Desulfosediminicola ganghwensis: one gene and its partner. Each later gene encodes a partner of the first gene's protein in a complex. Links are inferred from orthologs where the notes say so. Each region holds a gene or a part of one and is shown on either strand. Other genes may lie near its edges.

What was found.
Region 2: the proteins of mfd (region 1) and uvrA are in contact, whole or in part, in a crystal structure (PDB 4DFC), measured with the Escherichia coli proteins. The link is inferred for Desulfosediminicola ganghwensis from one-to-one orthologs.

The regions. Positions count from the first base shown.
Region 1 is NZ_CP050699.1:5,269-9,682, reverse strand. Bases 145-4,240 are described here. They hold mfd (transcription-repair coupling factor), read right to left. Parts: upstream 3,936-4,240; coding sequence 345-3,935; downstream 145-344. Other genes in these bases: bamA (outer membrane protein assembly factor BamA), read right to left, coding at 3,979-4,240; FCL45_RS00025 (HAD-IA family hydrolase), read right to left, coding at 145-358. In the rest of the region: more of FCL45_RS00025, read right to left, coding at 1-144; more of bamA, read right to left, coding at 4,241-4,414. UniProt on the Escherichia coli protein: Couples transcription and DNA repair by recognizing RNA polymerase (RNAP) stalled at DNA lesions. Mediates ATP-dependent release of RNAP and its truncated transcript from the DNA, and recruitment of nucleotide excision repair machinery to the damaged site.
Region 2 is NZ_CP050699.1:1,464,190-1,467,893, forward strand. What follows is about bases 1-3,386. They hold uvrA (excinuclease ABC subunit UvrA), read left to right. Parts: upstream 1-324; coding sequence 325-3,186; downstream 3,187-3,386. Other genes in these bases: FCL45_RS06275 (CoA-binding protein), read left to right, coding at 1-283; secB (protein-export chaperone SecB), read left to right, coding at 3,320-3,386. In the rest of the region: more of secB, read left to right, coding at 3,387-3,704. UniProt on the Escherichia coli protein: The UvrABC repair system catalyzes the recognition and processing of DNA lesions. UvrA is an ATPase and a DNA-binding protein. A damage recognition complex composed of 2 UvrA and 2 UvrB subunits scans DNA for abnormalities.

The DNA of each region.
Region 1 (4,414 bases):
TATCTTTTTGTTCCCCTTGAAGAAAGTCGAGAAAATTAATTACATGGGGATGAACCTGGATCAAGTGATCTATTGTACATTTCAGGCCGGGGATATCAAGCTCAAGTTGTTCAGACCAGTAATCAACATTTGACCATTGCAGGGTTTTTTCCACACTCCGGTACCTCTCAAGAAGGGCTTGCCTGGCTTGTTCTGGGTTCAGGTTGTGATGGGCGGCGAATGCAACCGGCACGTATTCTTCCCAGAAATAGTCATCGAAATAGCTGTCGAGAAGCGTACCGTCCATATCGAGCAGGATGGTATCGATCTCGGGCCAGGTGAAAGACGGTTTGATAGGGGCATAATTACTGCTGGACATCAATCATAGTCTCCAGGTCGGAAAGAATTTTTTCAGCCACGCTGAAAACGGTTTCGGGGGTAGGCATGGCACAAGAGACGACAAGCCGCCCATCCGGGGTGAGCTTAACCTGGGGACCCTTACGGTTTTTACTGTGCTGATCGATATAGGCCAGCAGCTGTTCGGGCTTGATCGGGGTGGTGTCAAGAAATGAGAACACCAGGGTGTCCCGACCTTTTTCAAGCTTATTGATCTGCAGCTTGATCAATGATCTTTTGAGTGCCACTAATTTAAACAGGTTGCGGGTTTCTTCGGGCAGTGGTCCGTAGCGGTCCTCGAGTTCGTCCCGAAGGTCGAGGTACTGTTCTTCAGTGGTATTGGCGAGGGCGGCTATTCGACGATAGGTAACGTAGCGCTGACTGATGTCGAGCATATATTTTTCTGGAATATAGGCCGAGATCTGCAAGTTGATTTCAGGGTCGAGCTCTTCTTTGAAGATGTCTTCTTCACCGGCCAGGGCGCGGGCCTTGAGATCAGCCACCGTCTTTTGCAGCAGGTCGAGGTAAAGATCGTACCCGATGGCTGCGATATGGCCGGATTGAGACACGCCAAGGATGTTTCCCCCACCCCTGATCTGCAGATCGCTCATGGCCAGCTTGAAGCCACCACCCAGCTCGTTACAGTCCATGAGTGCCCGCAGCCGATCCCGGCTGTCTTTACTCAGGCTGTCGATGGATGGGACCAGCAGGTAGGCGAAGCTCTGGGTTGACGAACGGCCAACCCGGCCCCGCAGCTGATATATTTCTGCCAGGCCAAGCATGTCCGCCCGGTTGATGATAATCGTGTTGGCGGTGGGAATATCGAGGCCGGACTCGACGATGGTGGTACAGACCAGCACATCTATGTCGCGGTTGACGAAGGCCACCATGATATCTTCAAGTTCCTTGCCGGCCATCTGGCCATGGGCCACGGCTACCCGTGCTTCCGGCACCAGTTTCTGGATCTCGGCGGCGGTCTTGTGGATGGATTTGACCCTGTTGTGGATAAAAAACACCTGACCGTTTCTGCGCAGTTCCCGGCTTACGGCTTCCTTGATAACCAGAGTGTCGTGGCGGGCTATGAAGGTTTTGACCGGTCGGCGGTGTTCGGGAGGGCTGGAGATAACAGAGAGATCACGGATACCGAGCAGTGACATCTGCAGAGTGCGTGGAATCGGGGTAGCGGTGAGGGTGAGGATATCAACCTCGGCTCGCAACTTTTTGATTTTTTCTTTATGGCTGACCCCGAAGCGGTGCTCTTCATCAACGATGAGCAAACCGAGATTATTGAACTGGATATCTTTTGAGAGCAGGCGATGGGTGCCGATCAGCACATCGATCTCCCCGGCCTTGAGACGTTTCAGCGTGGTACGCTGCTGGGCGGGGGTGCGGAACCGGTTGATACACTCCACGGTAACCGGAAAACCGGAGAGCCGTTCCCTGAAGGTCTTGGCATGCTGCTCGGCCAGTACCGTGGTGGGCACCAGTACCGCAACCTGCATCGAGTCTTCCATGACCTTGAATGCGGCCCGGATAGCAACCTCAGTCTTACCGTAGCCAACATCGCCGCAAACAAGGCGATCCATGGGTTGATCAGAGGTGAGGTCATTGATTACATCGGTAATGGCCTGATCCTGGCCGGGAGTCTCATCAAAAGGAAAGGATTCCTCAAGTTCCGAGAATAACCCGCCGGGCGCTGAGAAACGGCGGCCTTCCTGCATCTCACGCTTGGCATAGATATCAAGCAGTTCATGGGCCACCTTCCACACCTCTTCCTTGACTTTGGAAGTGGTGATTTTCCAGTTCTGACTGCCAAGTTTGTCGATTTTCGGTTGCTTGTCGGATAGCCCTTCGTACCGGCTGATCAGGTTGAGTCTGTCAACCGGCAGGTACAGCTTGTCGCCATCACGATATTCAATCAGCATGAAATCGTTGGTGACACCGTTGATATCGATAGTCTGCAGTCCCTGGTAGTGCCCAAGTCCGTGGTCTCTGTGCACCACGATGTCGCCATCTCTGAGTTCGGCAAAACGGATAGGTTCACCCTGTTTATGGCGACCCTTTTTCTTTTTGCCGAGGCGCATCTGGCCAAACAGTTCACTCTCCGAGAGAACGTGGATTTTCTCCTGACGAAGTGAAAAACCCTGGGAAAGTTCATGATTGCAGAGCAGCAATTCGTCTTCCGCTTTTCCGCTGAACAGGTTTTCGATGGTTAATGGAGGTTCAACGATGGAGACATTGTGCTGGTGTTTAGACAGGAGCTCGGCAAGATTTTTGGTATGGCGGGGTGAGCGACAACACAATAGTACACGCTCATTCTCCTGTTGCCAGTGAGTGATCTGCTCGCTCAGTGGAGCGACAAGTCCGCGTTGGGTACGTTCCAGAGAAACCTGCTGCTTTAAGAGCTGGTGGCTGGCGGTGGCAAGTGAAATTTCCGGTACACCGTCCCTGGAGAAATCACTCATCAGGAGTTGGCGATGATTGGCCAGTTGGTCGGTTACAGCCTCGGGAGATAAAAAGATTGAGTCGGGGGGCAGAGCGGGTTTGGCTGTCTCTTTTGCCTCTAAAAAGTTGTTTTGGATCCGCTCAGAGACCAGTTCAAGATTCTGGTTGACGGCTTCCGGGTCGACCAGAACCATCAGCATATCTTTGGGCAGGAAATCAAAAACCGAGGCCGGCGGAGGATCCTGGTAGTAGAGGGGCAGAAAAAATTCCATACCGGCAAAACGCCTGCCGGTGGAAACCCTGTCAGCCATTCTATATGCCTCGTCTTCCTCCCAGCCATTCTTTTCGGCGTACTGTTTGAAGGCCCGCCCCAGCTGTCTGTTGGAGATTTCGGGGCGGTTGGCAATCACATCATGCACAGGCAGCAGCACCGCTTCCTGAAGTTCTCCACTGGAGCGCTGGCTGGTCGGGTCGAAAAATCTAAGGGATTCTATGGTGTCACCAAAGAAATCCAACCGCAGGGGACCATCGTGGAGCTCTCCGCCCTCGCTGATAAACGGTGGTGGATAGAGGTCGATAATGCCGCCCCGAACAGCAAAATCACCGACGTTCTGAACCAGTGCTACCTGTTCGTAGCCCAGGCGAATCAGGGTAGTGCGTAATTCATCCTGGTCACAGTCTTCACCGGACATGACAAGTTCAGCAGAATCGGTAAGGGCGGAAACCGGCAGTACCCTTCGCATCAGGGCCTCTATCGAAGTGACGACTATCTGCTGGTCTTTTCGCTCATGCAGTTGGTACAGGGTCGCCAGTCTGGCAGCGGTGGTGTGCTGGTCCGGACTCAGCTGGGTATAGGGAGGAATCTCGTACCCTGGGTAGACCAGCACCTGGGCAGTGGTGAAAAGCCTGAGATCCTGTTCAAAAACTGAGACCTGATGTTCGTCGGGAAGAATGCAACAACAGTTTGCCTGGGTGACGAGCTGACTGCATAACCAGGCGGAACTGCTGCCTCGGAGTCCGGAAACGCGGACAATTTTATCGGTGTCGAACTGTTTGAGGAGTTGCTTGTCCATGATAGAAAAAAAAGTGCCGGTTGCAGTATCTGCAACCGGCATTGTATGTCCTGTATGCCACACATTGGCGCAAATACGATTATTATTAGAAGGTGCCTCCGATACTGAAATCGAAGACTGAGCTGTCCTCATCTTCTTCAGGATCAAGATTCACACCGTAAACAAAACTGATCGGGCCAAGCGGTGACAGCCAGCGCAGACCAAGACCCACTGAAGTACGGACATTATCGACATTCCAGTCTTCAGAGTCATCAAGAACATTACCGGCATCGAAGAAGGTCAGGCCCTGGATACCCTGTTCTTCAATGATGGGGAAGATAAACTCGAGATTAGTGTACCACATCTTATCGCCACCCAGCCGGTTGCCATTGTCATCCGTGGGGCTGATTTTGGCATATTCGAAACCGCGCATGGTCCTGATGCCGCCAAGAAAAAAGCGCTCGAAGATTGGAAATTTATCATCTTCATGTTCAAAAGCCTGGCCGGCAGCACCTTTAACATGAAAGGTGGTGCTCATGATA
Region 2 (3,704 bases), 1.5 Mb from region 1 along the record:
TTACCCGGTTAATCCAGGCCAGGATTCCATTCTGGGTTTGAAATGCTATCCCAGTCTGGATGCACTTTCTGCTTCAATTGATATCGTCAATATCTTCAGACGATCCTCTGAAGTGTTGCCGATCGTTGAAGCGGCGGTGGAAATTGGCGCATCCACAGTCTGGATGCAGGAGGGCATAGTCAACACCGAGGCTGCCGACTATGCCGAGGCTCACGGCCTGCAGGTGGTGATGGACAGGTGTATCAAGATAGATCATATGAACCTGGCGCCGATAGCACACTGATTCAGAACCTCCGCTGAAAATCCTTATACCCCTTTCTTTTTATGGAACCAAAACTGCTTAGCATACGCGGTGCGCGCATGCACAACCTGAAAAATATCGATGTTGACCTCCCTAGAAATAAACTGGTTGTTTTTACAGGTCTTTCCGGGTCCGGCAAATCGACCCTTGCTTTTGATACCCTCTATGCAGAAGGTCAGAGGCGTTATGTCGAGTCTCTTTCCACCTATGCCCGCCAGTTTCTCGGGCAGATGGATAAGCCGGATGTCGACTCGCTGGAAGGGCTTTCCCCCGCGGTTTCCATAGAACAGAAAACCACCAGCAAAAATCCGCGTTCCACTGTGGGAACTGTAACTGAGATTTATGATCATTTGCGTCTGCTCTATGCGAGATGTGGTCGGCCTCATTGCCCAGAGTGCGGTTCGGAAATTCAGGCCCAGTCCATTGAGGATATGGTCAATACGCTGATGGCTGAGCCGGAAGGCAAGAAAGTTATACTGATGGCCCCTCTGGTTACGGCCAGGAAAGGCCGCCATGAGCAGATACTGGCAAGAATTCGCAAGGAAGGTTTTGTCAGGGTTCGGGTCGATGGTGAGATTTACCATGCAGACGAGATCACTGCGCTTGAGAAGAATAAACGTCATACAATCGAAGTGGTCATTGACAGGCTGGTCATTAAGCCATCCATCAGGAGAAGACTGTCAGACTCTGTCAGCACAGCGGTGAAGGTGACTGATGGCTTTTTGCTGGCCAACTACCCTGATGACAATTCAGAACAACTCTTCAGCGAGCATGCGGCCTGCCATAGTTGCGGAATTTCCATGCCGCAGATTTCAACCCAGCTCTTTTCGTTTAACAACCCCCAAGGCGCGTGTCCTGAATGCAGTGGTCTTGGGGTAAACCAGTTTTTTGACGCATCTCTAGTAGTTCCGGATCAAAGTAAGTCTATAATTGATGGCGCTATCGCTCCGTGGGGGTGGCGTTCTGAGTCTACATATACTGGACAATTGCTCTCGGCTGTGGCCAAGCATTATGGATTTCGTCTGAGCACTCCTTTTAGCAAGCTTGCACCTGAACACCAGAAGGTCATTCTGTTTGGGACAGGGGATGAAGAAATTCATTTCTATTACCAGAAGGGGCGGCGGGTAATGACCGCCGAAAAGAGTTTTGAAGGGGTTATTCCCCAGCTCGACCGGCGTTTCCACGAAACACAATCACCGATGATCCGCGATGAACTCTCTAAATTCATGAATGAGCAGACCTGTTCGAAATGTAAGGGAGCCCGCCTGAAACCAGAGGCACTTGCGGTAAAAGTTGGCCCACATTCCATCTATGAGTTGACCAGATTTTCAATAGGCAAACTGCTCAATGAACTGCCGCTTCTGCCGTTTAACTCCAGGGAACGGAAGATCGGTGAACCGATTTTAAAAGAGATCGTAGACAGACTTTCATTTCTGGAAGATGTCGGCTTGAGCTATTTATCCCTGGAACGGCGGGCAGGGACCCTTTCGGGCGGCGAGGCCCAGCGAATTCGCCTGGCATCCCAGATTGGTTCCAGGCTTGCAGGTGTCTTATACATTCTCGATGAGCCAAGTATAGGTTTGCACCAGAGGGATAACCAGAAACTGATTAATACCCTTATCGAATTGCGTGATCTTGGCAACAGCGTGATTGTCGTCGAGCACGACACGGATACTATTCTCGCCGCGGATCATATACTCGATATGGGACCTGGTGCCGGAATCCATGGTGGAGAGGTGGTCTACGGGGGCGATGTGAAAGGGCTGCTGGCCGACGACACATCGGTAACAGGGGCGTATCTTTCCAATCGTAAACGCATTGAGGTTCCTGGAAAGCGCAGAAAAGTACACAAGAAAAAGTCGAACAACCTGGTGGTCAAGAACGCTACAACCAACAACCTCAAAGGGATTACCGCCAATTTCCCTATTGGTGTCATGACCTGTGTAACAGGTGTCTCCGGTTCTGGTAAGAGTTCTCTGGTAATTGAGACGCTGTATGGGCTGGCCAAGAAGGGTCTGTCGCTGAGGCAGAATAAATTTGAAACAGAGGCTGGTGAAATTTCGGGGCTGCAGCATATTGATAAGATTGTCGATATTGATCAGAGCCCGATTGGGCGTACCCCGAGATCAAACCCGGCGACGTATGCTGGAGTATTTACGCCGATTCGAGAACTGTTTTCCCGCTTGCCCGAATCTCGTGCCCGTGGATACAAGCCGGGACGATTCAGCTTCAACATCAAAGGCGGACGCTGCGAGGCCTGTGATGGCGAGGGTGTAAACAAAATTGCCATGCACTTTCTACCCGATATTTATGTGGTTTGTGAAACTTGCCAGGGCAAACGCTATAATACTGAGACCCTCGATATTCTCTATCGTGACAAAAACATCCACGAGGTTCTCAACATGACGGTGGCTGAAGCTCTGGAATTTTTCCAGAACATTCCGCCAATAAAGAACAGGCTCCAGACATTGTATGATGTGGGGTTGTCTTATATTAAGCTTGGGCAGTCATCAGTTACGCTCTCGGGCGGTGAGGCACAGCGGGTGAAGCTTGGCCGGGAACTGTCTGGCCGGCCAAGTGGTAAGACACTTTATATTCTGGACGAGCCCACAACTGGTCTTCACCCTGCAGATATTCAACATCTACTCAATGTTCTTGGACGGCTGGTTGAGCATGGGAACTCTGTTGTGATAATTGAGCATAACCTTGATGTTGTAAAAACAGCAGACTGGATTATCGATGTCGGGCCGGAAGGCGGCGATGATGGTGGCGAGATAGTTGCGTGTGGCACCCCTGAAGATATCTCGTCAGTTCAGAATTCACATACAGGTCAATTTCTGCTGCCGGTTCTGGAACAGAATGTTACCGAGAACAGTTTGAACTGAAATCTGTCGAAAAGCTTGAATGATGTGGTCAAGTGCGGTTAAATGCCATCCGACCACTTGAATATGCGTTGGACGAAACATTTAAATATCCAATACATCAATTACATAACTATAAAGAAAAACGAGGGAGATAATGGCTGAAAATACCGACAACCAACAATCAGCTCCACGTCCGGAGTTCCGCATGCAGAAAATGTTCATCAAAGATCTTTCCTTTGAGAACCCAAATGCTCCGGAAGTATACATTACCCAGCAGAAATCTGAGCCAAAGGTAGAGCTGAATCTCAACCTCAATCACAAGAAGATCGATGATGATCATTTTGAGGTTGCGTTGCAGGTTTATGCCAAAGTTTCTTCCAAAGATGATGATAAGGCGCTTTTTATTCTCGAGATTGAGCATGCAGGTATTTTCCTGGTAAAGAACATCCCTGCAGAGCATGTGGAGATGGTTCTTGGCGTTGACTGCCCAACCCTGCTGTTCCCATTCACCCGCCAGATCGTCAGCCAGATCACCGTGG